Regions from separate parts of the Pseudarthrobacter sp. PH31-O2 genome, predicted to be linked through region 3. Evidence: riboswitches for the same ligand, from Rfam matches in the RefSeq annotation. Region 3 holds a riboswitch; each other region holds the start of a gene.

Region 1 (7,062 bases), on a different contig from region 3:
ATCGAATTTATGGAAATCGAGCTCGCGACGCTGGAACAGATGGGTCAGCAGCTGGAAGTGTCCGGGGAGTATCTGGCCCGCAACGCGCGCACCCGGCTGGTGGATGTCACCACCCGGCCCTCGGTACTGCGGGCACCCGAGGACAAGATCCACCCCATGCCGTTCCCCGGGCTGAACATCGACAACCTGCCCTTCTTCGCGGTCATCGCCGCGAATGCCCAGGGCCAGACGATGATCCACGACTGGGTTTATGACAACCGGGCGATCTACCTGACGGAGCTGAACAAACTCGGCGCGCAGGTGCAGCTGCTGGACCCGCACCGGATCTACGTCAACGGCCCCACCAAATGGCGTGCGGCAGAGGTGGGCTGCCCGCCGGCCCTCCGACCCGCTGCCTGCCTGCTGTTGGCGATGCTCGCCGCCCGCGGCGTATCGGAACTGCGCAATATCTATGTGATCGAACGAGGCTACGAGGACTTGGCCGAGCGGCTCAACACCCTCGGCGCCAAAATCGAGTACTTCCAGGACTGAGCGACCCCGTAGCGAGGCGGCGCGCTTCACGGAGACCTGGCGCACAATGGAATCATGCGCACCTTCGGTGTGGAGGAGGAACTGCTCATCGTGGACCCCGAAACCGGGATGCCGCTTCCCCTCGCCGACGCCATTTTGCCCCGGCTGGAACCCCCGAAGCGGGCCTCCGGCCGGGCCGGTTCCGCGCAGCCGCCGGTCTATGAGGAACCGAACTTTAGCTATGAGCTCAAGCTGGAACAGCTTGAATCCCGGACCCGGCCGTGCCTGGAGTACGCCGAGTTGCTCCGGCAGCTCAGGCAGGGCCGTGCCCTCGCGGACCGCGCCGCCAGGGTGCATGGCGGCCGGATCGCCGCCCTCGGCACGTCGCCGCTCGGCTCGGCAACCCACCTGACGCCGAAGCAGCGGTACCTGACCATGCAGCAGCGTTTTGGGCGCACCGTCCGGAACCAGCTCACCTGCGGCCTGCACGTCCACACCCTTGTGGAGTCTCCGGAAGAGGGTGTGGCAGTGATGGACCGGATCCGCGACAAACTTGCTGTGCTGATTGCCCTGAGCGCAAATTCGCCCTACTGGAACGGTGCTGAGACAGGATTCGAAAGCTACCGCACCCAGGCTTGGAACCGCTGGCCGGGATCGGGCCCCACCATGATCTTCGGCAGCCTTCCGGTCTACCGCCGCGTCGTAAACCGTCTGGTGGAAAGCGGCGTCCTGATGGATGAAGGAATGGTCTACTTCGACTCGAGGCTGTGCCGGCACTATCCCACATTGGAGGTCCGGGTCGCAGACGTTTGCCTGCGGGCCGAGGACGCCGCGCTGATCGCCGTGCTGGTGCGTGCGCTTGTGGAGTCCGCGTCCCGGGAATGGCACGACGGCGTTGATCCCGCCCCGGTGCCGACGCTGCTGCTGCGGATGGCCGCCTGGCAGGCCAGCAACTGCGGACTGCGCGGGCAGCTGCTGGACTTCGGGACCTTCGTCCCAGCCCCGGCTGCCGAAGTGGTCCATGCCCTGGTGGACTTCGTAGCGCCCGTGCTGGTGGATCAGGGCGAGCTGGACTTGGTGCGCCATGGTGTTAGTCGGATGCTCGCCGAGGGCACCGGGTCGCAGCTGCAAAGGGAACCGTTCGACGCCGGCGGCCTGTCCGCCGTCGTTGAACGCGCCGTCGCGGCGACCGTGCCGGGACCGGACACCGGGGAACCCGCCGACGGGAGCACAACGCTGGGCCCGGTCCGGCGGCGCTGAGTGTGCAGTTCACGGCAGTTCTCCGCCAAGGCATCGCCGCTATCTGCCAACTCAAGCACCGCAAACGGCGCTAGCAAGATTTGAGCGCCTGCTCGAGGTCGCGGATCAGGTCCGCAATATCCTCGAGTCCCACCGAGAGGCGCACCACGCCGTCACTGAGCCCGATCGACGCACGGCCCTCCGGCCCCATAGCGCGGTGCGTCGTGGTGGCGGGATGGGTGATCAGCGACTTCGAATCGCCGAGGTTGTTGGAGATATCGATGATCCGCAACCCGTCCAGCAGCGCGAACGCAGCCTCCTTCGCCGAATGCCCGGCGGACGCGGCGAGCTCGAAGGTCAGCACGGTGCCGCCGGCTTTCATCTGCCGGGCGGCCAGCTGATGCTGCGGGTGGGACTGCAGCAGCGGGTACTTGACCCAGCTGACCGCGGGTTGCTCCTCAAGCCACTCGGCCAGCCGCAGCGCGGAGGCACAGGAGTGGTTCACCCGCAGGGCCATCGTCTCCAGGCCCTTGGTCAGCACCCATGCGTTGAAGGCCGAGAGTGCCGGGCCGGTATGGCGCATCAGCTGCTTGACCGGGCCCTCGATGAAATCCCTGGTGCCCAGGATCGCGCCGCCAAGGACGCGACCCTGGCCGTCGATGTGCTTGGTGCCGGAGTAGACGATCACGTCCGCGCCGAGCTCCCCGCAGCGCTGCAGCAGGGGAGTGGCAAAGACATTATCGACGACGACCGTCGCCCCGGCCGCGTGCGCCATTTCGCTCACTGCCGCGATATCCACGATTTCCTGCATTGGGTTCGAGGGCGACTCGAAGAAGACAGCAGTGGTGGGTTTGGCGAGCGCCTCGCGCCACTGCACCAGGTCCGGGCCGTCAACGAAGACCGTCTCGACGCCCCAGCGGGGCAGGATCTCGTTCAGGATCACAAAGCATGAGCCGAACAGCGATCGGGCCGCCACCACCCTGTCGCCGGCGGCCAACAGGGCACCCAGGGCAGTAAAGACAGCGGACATGCCCGACGCCGTGGCAAAGCAGGCCTCGGTGCCTTCGAGCAGCCGGAGCCGCTCCTGGAACGTCGCCACAGAGGGATTGCCGTAGCGGGAGTAGACGAAACGCTCGTCGTGGCCGGCGAAGGCGCGTTCCGCGGCGGCCGCCGATTCGTAGACGAAGCCGGAGTTCAGGAAGACCGGTTCTGACGTCTCCTGAAATCCGGTGCGGTCGAGTCCGCCGCGGACGGCCTGGGTGTCCGCGCTCCAGTCGGCGGCATCAGGGTTGAATGTCACTTAGTGTCTTCCGAGATTGGTGGGGAGGCCGCGGTTTTTCCAGCCGTTGACAGTGCGTTGGCCCTCGCCGTCGGGTTCGCCCTCAAAGCCCTCAAGGATGTTAAAGGAGGTAAAACCGTCCTCGGTGGCGACGATTGCGGCCGCGACGGAGCGCGCGCCCGAGCGGCACAGGAACAACAATTCGGTGCCGCCGGCTTCGGGGGCCTGTTGTCTCAGTTGCGCCAGAAACTGCGAATTGGGGATGCCGCCGGCGAGGCTCCACTGGATGAAGAGCGGATCATTCTCCGTCGCTTTGGTGTCCGGAATTCCGGCGCTGGCCCATTCACCCTCGGTGCGGACGTCCACCAGGATGGCGCCGTCCCCGAGCTTGGACCAGGCCTCCTGCGGGCTGAGGTCCCCGGCGTAGCTCACGCGTGGCCCCCGCCGTCGAAGTCGAGATCGTCCACGGCGCTGGCGACGGCCGCATCGGCGTTGGCGATCGCCGCCGGCAGCACAAGTGCCTGGGCCACGACGACGTTGCTGCCGTTGAACGTGACAGCCGGGCCGCCGTGCAGAACGTAGCCCTCGGTGAGGGCGGCCGATACACGCTCGCAGAAGGCGCGGTCATCGGCTCCGGTGAACAGACGGTACAGCAGTTTCTGCTCGGCGGCACCGGCGACTGCGGGGGACGGGGCCGGGGCTTTGTTCGCTGCTGTCCGGGGGACAGCAGCGGTGGACGCGTCAGGCATGACGGATCTCCTTCTTTCACGCTTGCAGCTCGAATGGTCGATATGCCGAGTACTCACCTGAGGCACCCCGCCGCGGAAGGGAGGGTTGCCGACCGGCCAGTCAGGGCTTGGCGCCGGTTCTCATTACTCCCAAAGAACGTAACACCTGTGACGCCGGACCGCACGGCGGCGGCCGTCATGTTAAGGAGCGGGGTGGAAACGGAGGTTTGTTCATAAGCCATTCGCCAGCGGTCATGCCAGCGTCCCCATCCACGTACTCGGGGGATTGCACACAGGTACAAACCCCCGGGGCCTCGAATTTGAACCGGGGAGGCTTTCGGGTAGTTCCTACTCGGGACTTTTGGCAGTCGGCGCGACTTTACTGAAGGACCAGCGCCACGGAAGTCGCCAGGCCCTAAAACGCCATCCGAGGATCGCTCAGTTTTGCGGCCGGCTCTGATGATCCAGCCAGTTAGGCCGGTGCGGCGCCGTCGACTGCCGGGCCTTTAACAAGGGAAGGGGACTGCTATGGCCGCGATATATGTTCTACTCATTATTCTCCTGAGCACGGCCTTGGCCGCTGTTATCAGCACACCCGGCCGCCAGGTAACGGAAGGGTTGATTCCGAACCGGCCCTCCGGTGCGGACGCCGGCGGCGATGGCCGGGTCCGGGCTGCCAGGACGGCACAGCGGTGAGGCCGCGCGTATTGGTCACCGGCGCCTGCGGCCCTGCGGGCCAGGCCATCGCGGCCCAACTGAAAGCGCGCGACATTCCTGTCCTCGGGACGGACATCCTCGAGCTGCCGGACGGGGCAGGATTCACGGTGTTCCCCGTCCCGCACGCGACGGACGCGGAACGGGTATCAGCACTTCGGCGACTGGTTAGCCAGGAAGGCATCAATCTTGTCATTCCCACGGTCAGCGAGGAACTGCCGCAGCTCGCCGCGTTCCGGGCGGCGTTCGGAGCGGACGTACGTGTGATGATCGGCGATCCGGGCCCGGTGGCGTTGGCCCATGACAAGCTCTTTACGGCCTGGCAACTACATGCAGCGGGCGTTCCCGTGCCCCGGTTCGGCGTGCCCAGCGACTTCGCCGGTGCGGACGCTGCAATGGCCGCCCTGGGCGGACCGGTCGTCGTCTCACCCCGGGCGTCCCGAGGCGGCCGGGTCGTGACAGTCGTCGATGGCCGCACGGAAATGGACTGGCAGCGACTGCCGGACAGCCGCATCGTCCAGGAATTCATCCCCGGAAACGAGTACCGGCCCATGGTTTTCGGAACACCGGCGCACAACGGTGCCGCGCCGTTTGCGGTTGTTGTGGCGAAGGTTGGGCCGGCGGACCGCATCGTTGGCAACGCCGTGACCACTCGCCGGGCCGAGGCGGGCGAAGCGATCGACGTGGGCAACGTGGCGATGGCTGCGGTCCGCGCGCTGGGCCTCACGGGGCCTGTGGAGGTGGACGTTCGTCGACGCGCCGACGGGACACCCGTGGTTCTGGCGGTGAACGCCCGCTTCGGATCGAACAGCGGACTCGCGCCTGAGCTGCTCGATGCGGTGCTGGCGTCCTTTATCCTGCCCTCCTTCAACCCGGCGTCGTTCCGGCACTGCATGGGGCCGTTCGCCGATGCCATGGGTTGAAATGAACGTCACCGCAGCGCTCCCGGCGGCCCAGTTCCCGCTCGTCCTCCTCGGGCTGCCGGTCCTGTTGTTCGGGCTGGTGAAACTGCTCGTTGTGCCGCTTGCCGTCTGGTTCGAACTTCGGAGCGCCCATCGCCGACGCCGCGAAGTCCCCACGATGTTCGATGCGTGGCCCCGTGTGTCGATAATTGTCCCGGCATTCAACGAGGCAGCCGCTATTGAGAACTGCGTCCGATCGATTCAGCGCACCCGCTACGACCGGTACGAGCTGATCCTGGTGGATGACGGTTCAACGGACTGCACCGCCACGATTATGGCGGCTCTCGCTGCCAGGGATCCCCGGATTAAGGTTCTGGCGCAGGCCAACGCCGGCAGGGCGGCGGCCTTGAACTTCGGGATCCGCAACGCCGCCGGCGAGATCCTGATGTTTATCGATGCGGACGTCATTCTTTCCCGGCACACCGTCGGGATGATGCTCCGCGGATTTGACGACGAGCGAACCGGCGCGGTCTGTGGTGATGGCCGGCCGGTGAAGGTCAAAGGGGTCCAGGGCCGGGTGCTAACCTTCACCGGCCACATCGGCGGCGGCCTGGTCCGGCGCGCCCTGGCGGTAGTCGGCTGTATACCCACCGACGTGGGTGCCATCGGCGCCTTCCCGCGCAGTGTGCTCGAACACGTGGGACTGTTCCGGCAGGACACGGTGAGCGAAGACCTGGAACTGGCCTGGCGGGTTCACAAGGCAGGCTACCGGGTGGTATACGCCCCGAGGGCTGTTGTCCTGGCGGAGTCTCCCTTGACCGTTGGCGGCCTCTGGCGCCGACGGGTCCGCAGGTACCTCGGCCTGTTGCAGACCATGGCCTTGCACAAAGATCTGATCGGCAATCTCCGGTACGGCCCGTTCGGAACGCAGCTGGTGTTCCACGCCATTACCATGGTGGTCCTTCCTGCGCTTCAGATCCCGTTGCTCCTCGGCGTGGCCGTCCTCCTTGCGGCCGGCTACCGCCCGCCGGCCGGCGTCGACTGGGTGGTCCTGGCCTGGTTGGGCCTGCTTGTGTCTTTGGTCCTGCCGGTGTGCGCGCTGGGCGCCAACCGGGCGTGGAAAGACTTGCGGCATGTATGTGCGCTGCCGCTGATGCCGTTTTATTCGTTGTTTACGAGCCTGGCCGTGATCGCCGCACTGGTCCAGGAAGTCCGGGAGAGGGTACTCCGCCGGAACAATCCCGTCCGAACGGGATCCGGTACCGCCGGCGCCCAGCGGCCACGCGCGCAGCTCAGGGCCTGAAAGCTGCCCCGATCACTGTGCCTACCCGATGGTGGCGTACAGCGCGTTGAGCTCCGCGGTGAGCTGCTTGCGCTGTTCCGGGGTGCCGATTTCCCTGCTGTCGATGTGGTTGACGGGCGCCAGCAGCCGGATGCTCGAGATGAGCCACACGGCGTCGGCGTCGTAGAGGTCGCGGGGCTCAAGCGGTCCGTAGCCCAGCTCCCAGCCGGCGGCCTTCGCCGCGGTAAACAGGGCACCCTGCGAGGTGCCGGGCAGGATCCCGCTGTCGAGCTGCGGGGTTATGAGCCGCCGGAGGGTCCGCACGCCGCCGGCACCGTCGTCGGCGGTTTCCAGATGGGCAAGCAGGACAGTCGACGTCGGCCCCTCCAGGACCTTGCCGTCCGCGGA
Region 2 (7,062 bases), on a different contig from region 3:
CCGCGCCCGGCGTTCCTGCGTCGTTTCAGTCGCAGTGTCCAGCGCCTGACCGTCCACGATCGTCTCCCGCGCCGCCGCGTCCAGCCCGGCGTCAATCTCCGGGGCAGCCCCTGACGGTGCGCCAGCAGGACTGGCGGCGGGTGGCTTGGCGGGTGTGGCACCGTTTCCGGCGACCGTGTGCTTGGCCGTGACGGCCGGATCCATGGTGCTCATTGCCCCCAAGTCTACTGTGAGAGTGCGGCGGCCGTCCCGGCCTGCCGGCATGGTTGCCTGCTGCAGGGCATCAGCCCACAACTGCCCGCCTCCTAACGCCGGTTTCCCGCTGGTCGCCAAGAGACTGTTCCTTAACGGCGTATCCTTCACCAGAACCATAGTTCCGCCTTCCTGCGCCACGACTGACTCGTTTGCCCGTGGCACCGTGTTCCAGCCAGTCGTTCCGGGCCGATCTGACTCTCGCTGAACCTACATCCAGCCCTAAACCAGGGCCTGAAATCTGCTATTGACAACCCCGCCCGGCGGGCAAATATTCCACAAAAGTGCAAGACTAGAACCGGTTCTCCCGCTTCATTCCCGCGGTCCGCCCACCCAGGAGGAATTTCATGTCGTTTGTCCGCTTTCTCGCCCGGCCCATGCTGGCGTCCAGTTTCGTCCTTGCCGGGCTGGACAAGCTCAAGAACGCGGATGACACCGCCACGCAGCTCTCACCCCTGCTGCGCCGCGCGGCGGAGTCCCTGCCGTTCCAGACCAGCGAAAAAGTCCTCGCCCGGGTCATCGGCGGCACCCAGGTCGGGGCCGGCCTTATGTTTGCCCTCGGCAAGTCGGCACGTCTGGCCGCAAGCATCCTGGCTGTCATCTCGGCGCTCAACAGCTACGTCGAATGGCGCAGCGCGGACATCACCTCCACTGAGGGCCGCAACGCCCGCCGCAAGCAGCTGCTCAAGAACGTCTCACTGACCGGCGGCGTCCTGCTCGCCGCAGTCGACACGGACGGCCGTCCCAGCCTGGCCTGGCGGGCTGAGCACCTTGCGGCCGATGTCCGGAAGAGCACCGGCAAACAGATGAAAAAAGCCGACAAGGCCGTACGCAAAGCCGTAGACCACACCGTCGGAGCCTAAAGCAGCAATGACCGGCACCACCCCCACAGCAGCCGCACACCCCCTGCCGGCGAACGCTGCCGCCCTCTGGCCGGCGCCCTTCGCCGGACACCCGGTGGACGCAACAGTCACCGTTCCGGGGTCCAAGTCCCTGACCAACCGCTATCTCGTGCTGGCCGCCCTCGCGGACGGGCCCTCACGGCTCCGGGCTCCGCTGCACTCCCGGGACTCCGCCCTGATGATCGCGGCGCTGCGGCAACTCGGGGCCCGGATCACGGAAGTGCCCGGCGACGGCGATTTCGGCCCGGACCTGGCCATCACGCCCATCAGCCAGGCGGCAGCCGGGGGGACGGGAGTGGTGGACTGCGGGCTGGCGGGGACGGTTATGCGGTTCGTGCCGCCCCTCGCGGCCCTGCGCCCGGGGCTGACGCTGTTCGACGGGGATCCGCACGCGCGCGAGCGCCCAATGGGCCCCATCATCGAAGCCCTCACCGGGCTGGGCGTCAGAGTCAGCGCGCCCGACGGAGGCCCGGCATCCTCGCTGCCGTTCACCGTCGACGGCGCGGCCGCCGTGCGCGGCGGCCACCTCGTTATTGACGCCAGCGCGTCCTCGCAGTTTGTGTCCGCACTGCTCCTGGCCGGGTCCCGGTTTGTGGACGGACTGCACCTCGAACACCAGAGCCACGAACACCCAGGGATGCCCGTTCCCAGCCTTGACCACATCACCATGACCGTCGCCGTGCTGCGCGGAGCCGGGGTAGCCGTTGACGATTCCCGCCCAAACCACTGGGTTGTCTCGCCCGGACCCATCCGGGCCTTTGACGTCAGGATCGAACAGGACCTTTCCAACGCCGGTCCGTTCCTGGCGGCGGCCCTGGCCACCCGAGGCACCGTACGCATCCCGAACTGGCCGGCCCCGACGACGCAGGTCGGCGATATGTGGCGCAGCGTGCTAGCGGAGATGGGGGCCACCGTGTCGCTCACCGACGGTACCCTGACCGTCACCGGCGGCCCGGAGCTCACCGGCGGGAACTTTCACGAGACCAGCGAACTTGCCCCCACTGTCGCCGCACTCTGCGCGCTAGCCAGCGGTCCCTCCCGGCTCAGTGGCATCGCCCACCTCCGCGGGCACGAAACGGACCGGCTGGCCGCCCTTGTGGCGGAGATCAACCGGCTCGGCGGGGACGCGGAGGAGACCTCTGATGGCCTCATCATCCGGCCCGCCCCGCTGCACGGCGGCGTCGTCCGCAGCTACGCCGACCACCGTATGGCCACGGCCGGCGCCATCCTCGGCCTGGCCGTAGCGGGCGTCGTTGTCGAGGATATTGGGACCACGGCGAAGACCATGCCCGACTTCCCGCAACTGTGGGAGTCCATGCTTGGCCTCAGCGCAGGAAACACGCCTCCCGCAGGGGCCTCCCCGGCAGAGAAGGACGCCTCCGGTGGCACGCAGCACTGATTCCTGGGACGAATCCGACGCCCGGATCCGCCCCAACAAAAAAGGCACCCGGCCCCGCACCAAGGACCGGCCCAGCCACGACGATGCCGTGACCGGGCGGATCATTACCGTTGACCGCGGACGCTACACCGCCGTCGTCGCCGAAGGCGCGGGGGCAGAACGGAAGATCATCGCCGCCCGCGCCCGCGAACTGCGCCGCAACCCGGTAGTGGCCGGCGACTTCGTTTCGTTGGTCGGCGACGTCAGCGGCGAGCCCGACACCCTGGCCCGGCTGGTCAGGATCCAGGACCGCAGGACCCTGCTGCGGCGCAGCGCCGACGACACGGACCCGATCGAGCGCGCCGTCGTCGCCAACGCCGACCAGTTGGTGATCGTGGTGGCGGCCGCCAATCCCGAGCCGCGGACCGGATTTATCGACCGCGCCCTGGTGGCCGCGTACGACGCCGGGATCGATCCGCTGCTGCTTGTCACCAAAGCCGACGTCAAGGATCCTGCCGAGCTCCTCGCCAACTACCAGCACCTTGCTTTCCCGGTGATTATTTCCAAGACGGCGGACTCCGCCGCCTCGGGCATCGATGCCCGCTCCGATGACGGGCTCTCCGCCCGGCTGGACAAGGACGCCGTCGCACAGCTGCGCGCCTACCTCGACGGGAAGGTCACCGTGATGCTGGGCCATTCCGGCGTCGGCAAGTCCACCATGGTTAACGCCCTCACCGGCGCCGAACGCGCCACCGGCGGTGTCAACGCCGTGACCGGGCGCGGCCGCCACACCTCATCCTCCGCGCTGGCCCTCAAAGTCAACGATGCGCCGGCGGGGAGCTGGATCATCGACACCCCGGGCATCCGCTCCTTCGGGCTCGCGCATGTGGACCCGGACCGGATCCTGCGGTCCTTCCCCGACCTCGAGCCCGGCACCGACGACTGCGAACGGGGCTGCAAGCACGATTCCAGCGCCGTCAACTGCGGCGTGGACGCCTGGGTGGCCTCCGGCCAGGCAGGAGAATCCGGTCCGGCCAGGCTCGCCTCACTGCGCCGTTTGCTCGGGACAGACCCGCGGTTGGAAGCCCAGGACGTTAAGGAACTGGGCACCGTCTCCTAGCAGGCCGCGGCGCCTACCGCTTCCCTGCCCGCTTTGACGGTAGTTTGGAAGCATGAGTCAACCCGCTTCGAGCTACAACGACGACCTGCGCCTTGCCCATGTCCTGGCAGATTCCGTAGATGCCCAGACCATGAGCCGCTTCAAGGCGCTCGACCTTCGGATCGAGACGAAGCCGGACCTGACGCCGGTCACTGACGCCGATAAATCCGCCGAGGAGGCCATCCGTGGCCAGCTGTCGCGGTCCCGGCCCCGCGACGCCGTGCTCGGGGAGGAGTTCGGCAGTTCCGGCCACGGCTCCCGCCGCTGGATCATCGACCCGATTGACGGGACCAAAAACTTCGTCCGCGGCGTCCCGGTCTGGGCGACGCTGATCGCCCTCGTCGATGAGGGCGAGCCGGTGGTCGGCGTTGTCAGTGCCCCGGCGCTGGGAAAGCGCTGGTGGGCGGCAAAAGGCGCCGGTGCGTACATGGGCCGTTCACTGGCGGCCGCAACCCGGCTGAAGGTCTCCAACGTCGCGAGCCTGCCGGATGCCTCGCTGTCATATTCCAGCCTGGGAGGTTGGAAGCAGCGCGGCAACCTTGACGAGTTCCTGGGGCTCACCGAAGAGGTGTGGCGGACCCGCGCCTACGGCGACTTCTGGTCCTACTGCCTGGTGGCGGAAGGTGCCGTTGATATCGCCTGCGAACCCGAACTCAACCTCTACGACATGGCCGCGCTGGTTCCGATCGTCACCGAGGCCGGCGGCCGCTTTACCTCCCTCGAAGGAGAAGACGGTCCCTTCGGCGGCAACGCCCTCGCGACCAACTCCATTCTGCACTCCGAAGTCCTCAAGCGTCTGAACCCCGGGCTGGACGACCTGCTGTAAGCGCGTCCGGCGCCGTTCGGCAGCTTCGGTACCGGCCCGTCACAAAGGACTTCACAATCCTGCCCTGCCTTTTCCACGGAAGCCGGCATGGCCTAGGCTCGAACCAGGTCACGAGTGCCAGCGCTAAACCCCGGTTTGCTGGCCGGCAACCCTCCATTCGCGGCGGGGTGCCCCGGGTGACGACCTGGCCGGTCCGGAACGGACCCGGCAAGCGCGGATCCCCGGTGCGTGGGGTCCTTTTCGAGCGAGGTCCCATGACGACTGCCACCATTCCTGCCGCCGCCGAGGTTCAGGCCGACACCGGTCCGGCACATCCCGATCCGCGGTTCGCCGTTGCCCGCCGGCCGCTGGCCGCGGTGACCGGCGCCGAGATCCAGGCGCCTCTCATCCAGGGCGGACATGTCCGCTACGCCAACCTGGACTACGGTGCCTCGGCTCCGGCGCTGTCCGTGGTCTCGGCCTACCTCAACGAGATCCTGCCGTTCTACGCCAGCGTCCACCGCGGCGCCGGCTATGCCTCCCAGATCAGCACCTCGGTCTACGAGAACGCCCGCGGGATTGTCCGCGACTTCGTTGGCGGCCGGCCGGACGATGCGGTGATCTTCACCAGGAACACCACTGATTCGCTGAACCTGCTGGCCGGCTGCCTGCCGGTCGTCAACGGCGAGCATACCGGCGAGGTGCTCTACCTCGACATTGAACACCACGCCAACCTCCTGCCCTGGCAGCGGGTACCCCACCGCAGCGTCATTGCCGCCCCCACCCTCGCGGCCACCCTGGAGCTGCTCCGCGAGGAACTCGCACACGGCGGCGTCAGCCTGCTTGCCGTGACCGGTGCCTCCAACGTCACCGGCGAGATCCTGCCTATCCGCGCCCTGGCAGCGCTGGCGCACGACTACGGCGCCCGGATCGTCGTCGACGCCGCCCAGTTGGCCCCGCACCGGCGGATCAACGTCTCCACGGACGATCTCGACTACATCGCCTTCTCGGGGCACAAGCTCTACGCACCCTTCGGTGCCGGCGTCCTGATCGGGCGTCCCGACTGGCTCGACGCCGGCATCCCGCACCTCGCGGGCGGCGGGGCCGTCCAGGACGCCCGGATCGACACCGTCAGCTGGACCACGGGACCCGCCCGGCATGAGGGCGGATCCCCGAACGTGCTCGGCGCCGCCACCCTGGCCCGGGCCGCGCAAATCATCGCCGGGCTGGACCCGGACCAGTGGCACGCGCACGAGAACGCCATCCGGTCCTTCCTGGTGGAGGGCCTCGCCCGGATCGACGGTGTGACGGTCCACCAGATCTTCTCCGACAGCGGTACCTTCGACGCGGCTGCAGGGCCGGGGGCGGGCACCGGGTCACAAACCCTTCCCGGCGCCGGCACCATCGGCGTCGTCAACTTCTCGGTGGAAGGCTACGACGCGGGCCTGGTGGCAGCCTACCTGTCCGCCGAGCACGGTATGGGGCTGCGCGACGGCAGGTTTTGCGCGCATCCGCTGCTCCGGCGGCTTGGCCTGCCCTCGGGGTCGCTTCGGGCAAGCTTCGGTTTGGGCTCCAGGCTTGATGACGCCCAGCGGCTGCTCACCGGAGTCCGGGAGCTGCTCGGGAACGGCCTCGGCTGGGACTACGTGGTGGACGCAGGCCGCTGGGTACCGTCCAACGACACCCGCAGCTACCCGCACTGGGCCCCCAATACCCCCGGCACGGCCGGGGCGGCGCCCTGCACGCTGGACTAACGGCCGCCGGTGCGGCGGCGCTGGCTCCGGCGGCGCCGGCAGACACGGCCCCTGCAAACGCGGCCCCTGCCCGGTGCGGTAAATTCACAAGGTACGTACCCGGACCTGCCGAAGGAGATCAAACGTGGCACGCGGCGGACCCAAGCTGCCCCAGGGGCGGCGCCAGGAGCTGGGGCACAGCTTTCAGGACGGCGGGGAACACTACGACCGCGTCCGGCCCGGGTATCCCGAGGAATCGGCTGGCTGGCTGATCCCCGGCGGCGCAGCGGATGCCGCGGACCTCGGCGCCGGAACCGGGAAATTCACGGCGCTGCTGGTCGGGCGCGGCCTGCGCACGGTGGCAGTGGACCCATCCGCGGACATGCTGGAACAGCTGCGCCGGGCGCTTCCCGGGGTCACCGCCGTCGAGGGTACCGCGGAGCGGACGGGGCTGCCCGACGGTGCTTTCGACGTGGTGACAGTCGCCCAGGCCTGGCATTGGTGCGATCCGCTGCTGGCCAGCACGGAAATCGCCAGGATCCTCCGCCCGCACGGTGTCCTGGGGCTGATCTGGAACCAGCTGGACACGTCTGTTCCCTGGGTGCACCGGCTCTCGCGCATTATGCATGCCGGCGACGTGCACAAACCGCACTTCACACCGCCGCTGGGACCTGAATTTACGGGACTGGAGAGCCATCTCACCCGGTGGGAAGATCCGGTGCGCGGCGCAGACATCCTGGCGCTGGCGAAGTCCCGCAGCTACTACCTGGCGGCCGGCCAGGCCACCCGCACCAAGGTGCTGGGCAACCTCGACTGGTATCTGCACGAGCACC
Region 3 (7,062 bases):
TTCAACACACCGGCGGGCAGGCCGGCCTCGGCGAAGACCTGGGCGATGAAGACCGCGGATGACGGATCCTTTTCGCTGGGCTTAAGCAGCACAGTGTTTCCGCAGGCCAGGGCGCTGCCGATCATCCACAGCGGCACCATGGCCGGGAAGTTGAACGGCGTGACGCAGGCGACGACGCCGACCGGCTGGCGCACCGAGTGAACGTCGACACCGCCGGCGACCTGTTCGGAACGTTCGCCCTTGAGCGCGTGGGAGAGCCCGGTGGCGAACTCGATGTTCTCCAGGCCGCGGGTGATTTCGCCCTCGGCATCGGAGAGGACCTTGCCGTGTTCACTGGTCAGCAGGGCAGCCAGTTCAGGCCGGCGGGCCAACAGCAGTTCGCGGACCTTAAAGAAGATGGTGGTGCGCTTGGCGAGGCTTGTGGCGCGCCAGCCCGGCAGCGCGGCGCGGGCGGCTTCAACGGCTTCCTGGACGCGGCCGGCAGAGGCCAGGGCGACCTCCTTTTCCTGCTCGCCGGTGGCCGGGTTAAAGACGGGGCCGTAGCGCTCGGCATCGGAGATCAGGGCGCCGTTGATGAAGTGCGGAATGCGTTCCATGGGGAGGATCTCTTTCTAAAAGGTTTAGGGCTGCTTGGCGGACTCGAACGAGCCGTCAACCAGCTTGACGATTGCGGAGCAGTCCGTGCCGGACTGGCCGCCGTCGATGAGCCGCTGGAAAAGCTGCTGGACGTGCTCGCCGATCTCCAGCGGCGTGCCGGTGTCGCGGGCAGCGCTGATGGCCAGGCCGATGTCCTTGTTGGCGAGCTCGGCGGTAAACGTCGGCGCGAAGTCGTTGTTCGAGGCGGCGGTGGGCACAACGCCGGCCACCGGGTACCAGGTCCGCAGCGCCCAGCTGTCGCCGGAGGAGACGGAGGCGATGTCCCAGAAGACCTGCTTGTCCAGGCCCAGACGGTCCGCGAGCACCGCGCCCTCGGCCGTCGAGGCGAGGTTGATAAAGAGCATCAGGTTGTTGCAGATTTTGGCGGCCTGGCCGGTGGTGGCGCCGCCGGTGGGGATGATGTTCGCCGCCATCGGCTTGATGTATTCGGTGGCGTCGGCCACCGCGCCGGCCTCCCCGCCGATCATAAACGTCAACGTGGCGGCCTTCGCACCGCTCATGCCGCCGGAGACGGGCGCGTCGACAAAGCGGAAGCCCGCCGCAGCGGCGGCGTCGTGCAGGGCCTGGGCCGAGGCGATGTCGATCGTGGAGGAGTCCACCAGCAGGGTCTTGGTGTCGGCGTGGGCCAGCACGCCGTCTTCGCCCAGGTACACGGCGCGGGCATGTTCGCCCTTGGGAAGCATGGTAAACACAACGTCGGCGCCGTCAACCGCCTCGGCGATGCTTACGGCGGGCTTGACACCGCCTGCGGCGGCGGTGGCAACGGCCTCAGGGTTGAGGTCGAAACCGCGGACGTTGTGGCCGGCCGCGGCGAGGTTCACGGACATGGACCCGCCCATGTTCCCCAGTCCGATCCAGGCGATAACTGCCATGGCATAAGCTCCTTTGCTTTGGGTCATCCCGTGCGCGCCGCCAAACGCAGCGCCCGGGTTCCGGCAGTGGCCGGATGCTCAGTGTTAAGCATCACACCCCTGCTACAGTGCAATCAAGGGAAAAAACCACAGATGCTATGTGCACGGATGCACATACAGAGTTGCGAGGGAGACCCATGGACGTGAGGCGGCTGCCGAGCCCGGACGATCTGCTGATCCTGCTGACGGTAGCCCGGCTGGGCCGGTTCAACGCGGTGGCAGAGACCCTCGGCACAACCCACACAACCATCTCCCGCCGCATCCTGGCGCTGGACAAACAGCTGGGCGGGCGCACCCTGGAGCGGAGTCCGCACGGCTGGGAACTGACGGACCTTGGCAACGAGGCCGTGGCCGCCGCCGAGGCGATCGAGGGCACCCTCGGTGCGCTCACAAACCGCATCGCGCAGTCCGAAGACGTACTCTCGGGCCTGGTCCGGGTCAGCACACCCGACGGCTTCGGGGCAGAATTCGTTGCACCGGCGCTCGTCCGGATGCAACGTCAGCATCCGCTGCTGAACGTCGAAATGCTCAGCGCCACGCGCAAGGTCAGCCGGAACCGCTCCGGCGTGGACCTGGAGGTGGTGGTCGGCAACCTCGACGTCAGCAATGCGCAGCCCATTTTCCTGGCCAACTACTTTCTCCGGCTGTACGCCAGCCCGCAGTACGCCCGGGACCGCGGACTTCCGGTGACGCTCGACGACGTCCGGCAGCATGGTTTTGTGTCCTACGTCGAATCGGCGCTGCAGGTCGCCGAACTTGGCCACCGCTCCACCCAGCTTCCCGTCCCGCGGTCCAGCTTCCAGGCCACCAGCATCTTTGCCCAGCTGGAGGCGGTCCGCCGGGGTGCGGGCATCGGGCTGTTGCCGAACTTCCTGGCGGTCGGCGACCCCGGCTTTGTGCCGGTCCTGCCGACGGACTTCCAGCGCCAACTTCCGATCTGGGCGGTGGCCCGCGCGGAATCGCTGCGCTCCGCGCCGGTGCAGGCCGTCCTGGCGGCCGTCCGGACCGAGATCTCCGAGCGCCAGGATGTCCTGCTGGGCTGAGCCCGGCGGCCAACAACAACGGCCCTTGTCCCCGCGGTGCGGGGACAAGGGCCGTTGTTGTTGCTGCTATTTCGTTGCAGCTATTTCGTTGCAGTTACTTCTTGCCTGATACTTCCTGCCTGTTAGTTCTTGCCCGCGGCGAGGAGGTCGGCGGTGCCCCGGGCGTCGGCGGCGTCGACGTCGTGGAGCGAGATGCCGCGGGTTTCCTTGAGGAAGTACACCGCCACCATCGTGACCAGGCAGGCACCGAGCAGGTAGATGGCCACCGGGGTGGAGGACTTGAACGTGCTCAGCAGCGAGGCTGCGATGATCGGAGCCATCGATCCGGCCACGATCGAGGTGACCTGGTAGCCGAGCGAGACACCCGAGTAGCGCATCCGGGTCGGGAACATCTCGGCCATAATGGCCGGCTGGCCGGCATACATCAGTGCGTGGAAGAGCAAGCCGATGGTGATGGCAGCAAGGATGATGATGTCGTTTTTGGTGTCCATCATCGGGAAGGCGAAGAAGCCCCAGGTGCCGCCCAGGACGGCGCCGGCCATGTAGACCGGTTTGCGGCCGAGGCGGTCCGACAGGCGGCCGACCATCGGAACCACGGCGAAGTGGACAGCGTGTGCGACGAGCAGCAGCAGCAGGATCCGTGAGGTGTCAGTCTGGACAACCACCTTCAGGTACGTGATCGAGAAGGTGACTACCAGGTAGTAGAGGATATTCTCCGCGAAGCGCAGGCCCATGGCGGTGAACACACCGCGCGGGTACCGGCGGAAGACTTCGCCCACGCCGTAGCCCTTCTTCTCGACGGTGACTTCCTTCTGGGCCTCCAGGAAGATGGGGGCGTCGGTGACCTTGGTCCGGATGTAGTAGCCGATCAGCACAATCACCGCGGAGAGCCAGAAGGCCACGCGCCAGCCCCAGCTGAGGAAGTCCGCGGAGGACAGCGTCGAGGAGAGGATGAACAGCACCGCAGTGGCCAGCAGGTTGCCCAGCGGAACTGCGGACTGCGGCCAGCTGGCCCAGAAGCCGCGGGATTTGTTCGGGCTGTGCTCCGCGACGAGGAGGACTGCGCCGCCCCATTCACCGCCGACGGCGAAGCCCTGGGCGAACCGCAGGAACACCAGGAGGGCCGGAGCCCAGTAGCCGATCTGCTGGAAGGTCGGCAGGCAGCCCATCAGGAAGGTGGCAACTCCGACCAGGATGATGCTGAGCTGGAGCAGCTGCTTGCGGCCGAACTTGTCGCCGAAGTGCCCAAACACGATGCCGCCGATGGGGCGGGCAACGAAGCCAACTGCATAGGTAAGGAAAGCCGCGATGATACCGTCCAGCTCCGAGCCGGAGTTGGGGAAGAAGGTCTTGCCGAAGACGAGGGTCGCCGCGGAGGCGTAGAGGAAAAACTCGTACCACTCGACGACAGTGCCGGCCATGGAGGCCGCGACTACTTTTTTGAGGCCGGACGTCTTGACGTCGGGCTCTTCTGCGCGCCGTGCGGCCGCGTTTTCCGTGCTCATTTCGACTCCTTTGGCATCGTCTTCGACGCCTCGTGGACCATTGGGAGGAGAGCGCCTGTGAGGTGAGACACGCGGCGCCATTCCCCACGAGTATGTCCGGTTCCGGCCCGGGCCTCAACGGCCATTAGTGCAGAGCGCATCTGCAAAAGTGCACACCCGCGGCGGCTTTTGGCTGCTGGACTACCCGAAGAAGTGCTGTCGGAGCTGGGTGTTGAGCTGCCCAATCTCAGTCAGGAAGCCGTCGTGGCCGATGGGCGCCTCGATGGTGTGCACCGCAACGTTGCCCGGCAGGGCAGCCGCGAGCGCCCGGGACTGGTCCGGGAAGTACAACCGGTCCGAGTCGACGGCCGCCACAAGGAAAGCCGCCGTCGCAGGGGCGAGCGCCTCCGTCAGCGCGCCGCGGCCCCGGCAGACGTCATGGCTCATCAGCGCCTCGGTGATGGCGATGTAGCTGTTCGCATCGAAGCGGCGGACCAGCTTGTTGCCCTGGTGGTCCAGGTAGCTCTCCACCTGGTAACGCCCGCGCCCGGCGAGTGACCCGGCACGCAGCGGAGCCTCGGAGTCCTGGGCGTTCCGGCCGAACCGTCCATCCAGCTCTGCGGCCGAACGGTAGGTGATATGCGCTATCCGCCGGGCCAGGGCCAGTCCCGCCTCCGGCCCGGGACCGCCGTAGTAATCCCCGCCGTTGAAGTTGGGGTCCTGCCGGATGGCGAGTGTTTGCGCCTGGGCGAAGGCAATCTGCTCGGCGGTGCTGCTGGCTCCGATTGAAATAACCCCGCAGCGCCGGACCCGGTCCGGGTAGCTGACGGCCCATTCGAGGGCACGCGCCCCGCCCAGGGAACCGCCGAGCACGGCGTACCAGCTCCGGATTCCCAGCGCGTCCGCGAGCCGGGCCTCGGCGTCGGTGGTATCGCGCAGCGTGACCAGCGGGAACCGTGAGCCCCAGGGCTTCCCGTCGGGTGCCGTCGACGAGGGTCCGGTGGAGCCGTAGCAGCCGCCCAGGATATTGATCGAAACGACAAAGTACTTCCCCGTGTCCACCGGGGCGCCCGGGCCCGCGAGCTGCTCCCACCAGCCCGGCTCCGCACTGGCGCCGCGCGTGACGTGGGTGTCCCCCGTCAACGCGTGCTCGATCAGCACGGCATTGGAGCGTTCGGCGTTGAGGGTCCCCCATGTTTCGTAGCCGAGGGTGGCGTCCGGCAGCCGGGCGCCGGATTCGAGAACCAGGTCACCGATCCGGAGGTACCGGACGGTTCCGTCCGGCACAGCCGCGCCGTCCGCGGCGACGCTGCCGCCGGGGTCCGGGGCATGGGAATGGGAGGTCTTGCTTGCGGCTTCACCCTGGCGGGTGGCGGCAATCGTCATGTGAGGACCTAACTTCGCGCTTGCCCGCCGGCAGCTCACCGGCAGGCCAGGTCTTCACCCGGGGCACCCCGCCGCAAATGGAGGGTTGCCGGCCAGCAAGCCGGGGCTGTCGCTGGCACTCATGACCTCCCCTGAGTGTACGAAATGCGGCCGCCCGGTGGCGAAGAATGTGACGCCCGTGTGACTTCCCCCCGGGGAACGGTTGGTCAGACGGTCTTGGCGGCGCGGAAACCGGCATCCAGGTCGGCGAGGATGTCGTCGATGTGCTCCAGGCCGACGGAGAGCCGCACCAGGCCGGGGTTCACCCCGGCAACGACCTGCTGCTCCGGCGAGAGTTGGCTGTGTGTCGTCGACGCCGGGTGAATGACCAGCGAGCGCACATCGCCGATATTAGCGACGTGCGAGTGCAATTCAAGGGCGTCCACAAAGCTCTTGCCGGCCTCGGCTCCGCCGGCGATGTTAAAGGAGACAACGGCGCCGGTCCCCTTCGGTCCGTACTTGCGGCCGCGCTCGAACCAAGGGCTGGACGGCAGGCCGGCATAGGCGACGGATTCGACGTCGTCCCTGGCCTCCAGCCATTCGGCGACCCGGCCGGCGTTGGCAACGTGCCGCTCCATCCGCAGGCTAAGGGTCTCGATGCCTTGGGCGATAAGGAAGGCGTTGAACGGGGACACCGCAGAGCCCAGGTCGCGCAACAACTGCACGCGCGCCTTGAGGATATAGGAGAGGTTCGCGCCGAGGGCACCGTCCACGCCGAGGTCCCGGGCGTAGACCAGCCCGTTATAGCTGGGATCCGGGGTGTTGAAGCCGGGGAACCGTTCCGGGTCCTTGCCGAAGTCGAAATTGCCCGAGTCCACTATCACGCCCGCGATCGCCGTTCCATGGCCGCCGAGGTACTTGGTGGCCGAATGCACCACAATGTCCGCACCCCACTCGATCGGCCGGATAAGGTACGGCGTGGAGAGGGTGTTGTCTACGATCAGCGGGACACCGGCCGCGTGGGCCACCTGGGAGATGCCCTCAAGATCCAGCACGTCCTGGCGCGGGTTGGAGACCACTTCGCCAAAAAAGAGCTTGGTATTGGGCTGCACGGCGTCACGCCACTGTGCCAGGTTGTCCGGGTCCGCCACGAAGGTCACGGAAATGCCAAACTTCTTCAGTGTGTGCGCCAGCAGGTTGTAAGTACCGCCGTAAAGGCTGGGACTTGCCACCACGTGGTCTCCGGCTTCGGCGACATTCAGGATGGCCAGGGTCTCCGCCGCCTGTCCGGAGCTCAGCAGCAGAGCCGCGAGTCCGCCTTCCAGGCTGGCAACCCGCTGCTCCACGGCATCCTGGGTGGGGTTGCCGATCCTGGTGTAAATGGGGGCCAGCTCCGCCAGGGCAAAGCGGTTCGCGGCACTCTCGGCGCTGGGGAACACAAACGACGTCGTCTGGTAAATCGGCAGCGAGCGGGCGCCGGTGGCGCTGTCGGGCTCCTGGCCGGCATGGATCTGACGGGTTTCGAAGGACCAGGCACTTGACATCGGGACACTCCTTAGGGGAGCGGGCACAGCCTGAGCCTGGGCACCGTGGCCCGGGCCC

What was found. A riboswitch is a leader RNA that binds a small molecule or an ion and turns the genes downstream of it on or off. The one in region 3 is predicted to bind S-adenosylmethionine.
Region 1: another riboswitch for S-adenosylmethionine. It lies ahead of QMG72_RS13515 (DUF1737 domain-containing protein); the one in region 3 lies ahead of metX (homoserine O-acetyltransferase MetX).
Region 2: another riboswitch for S-adenosylmethionine. It lies ahead of QMG72_RS00520 (aminotransferase class V-fold PLP-dependent enzyme); the one in region 3 lies ahead of metX (homoserine O-acetyltransferase MetX).

The regions. Positions count from the first base shown of each region.
Region 1 is NZ_JASIST010000008.1:154,722-161,783, reverse strand. Features, by position in the region: gene QMG72_RS13535 (UDP-N-acetylglucosamine 1-carboxyvinyltransferase) at 1-531, shown strand, start outside; gene QMG72_RS13530 (glutamate--cysteine ligase 2) at 586-1,770, shown strand; gene QMG72_RS13525 (O-succinylhomoserine sulfhydrylase) at 1,841-3,049, opposite strand; gene QMG72_RS13520 (rhodanese-like domain-containing protein) at 3,050-3,460, opposite strand; gene QMG72_RS13515 (DUF1737 domain-containing protein) at 3,457-3,777, opposite strand; SAM riboswitch class IV at 3,791-3,905, opposite strand; gene QMG72_RS13510 (ATP-grasp domain-containing protein) at 4,449-5,393, shown strand; gene QMG72_RS13505 (glycosyltransferase family 2 protein) at 5,395-6,675, shown strand; gene QMG72_RS13500 (aminodeoxychorismate lyase) at 6,697-7,062, opposite strand, start outside.
Region 2 is NZ_JASIST010000001.1:126,667-133,728, reverse strand. Features, by position in the region: gene QMG72_RS00545 (sigma-70 family RNA polymerase sigma factor) at 1-213, opposite strand, end outside; gene QMG72_RS00540 (DoxX family protein) at 600-1,115, shown strand; gene aroA (3-phosphoshikimate 1-carboxyvinyltransferase) at 1,123-2,553, shown strand; gene rsgA (ribosome small subunit-dependent GTPase A) at 2,537-3,652, shown strand; gene hisN (histidinol-phosphatase) at 3,705-4,517, shown strand; SAM riboswitch class IV at 4,624-4,737, shown strand; gene QMG72_RS00520 (aminotransferase class V-fold PLP-dependent enzyme) at 4,772-6,250, shown strand; gene QMG72_RS00515 (class I SAM-dependent methyltransferase) at 6,375-7,062, shown strand, end outside.
Region 3 is NZ_JASIST010000002.1:299,962-307,023, reverse strand. Features, by position in the region: gene QMG72_RS05225 (CoA-acylating methylmalonate-semialdehyde dehydrogenase) at 1-596, opposite strand, end outside; gene mmsB (3-hydroxyisobutyrate dehydrogenase) at 621-1,529, opposite strand; gene QMG72_RS05215 (LysR family transcriptional regulator) at 1,706-2,611, shown strand; gene QMG72_RS05210 (MFS transporter) at 2,734-4,116, opposite strand; gene metX (homoserine O-acetyltransferase MetX) at 4,297-5,481, opposite strand; SAM riboswitch class IV at 5,493-5,608, opposite strand; gene QMG72_RS05200 (bifunctional o-acetylhomoserine/o-acetylserine sulfhydrylase) at 5,688-7,004, opposite strand.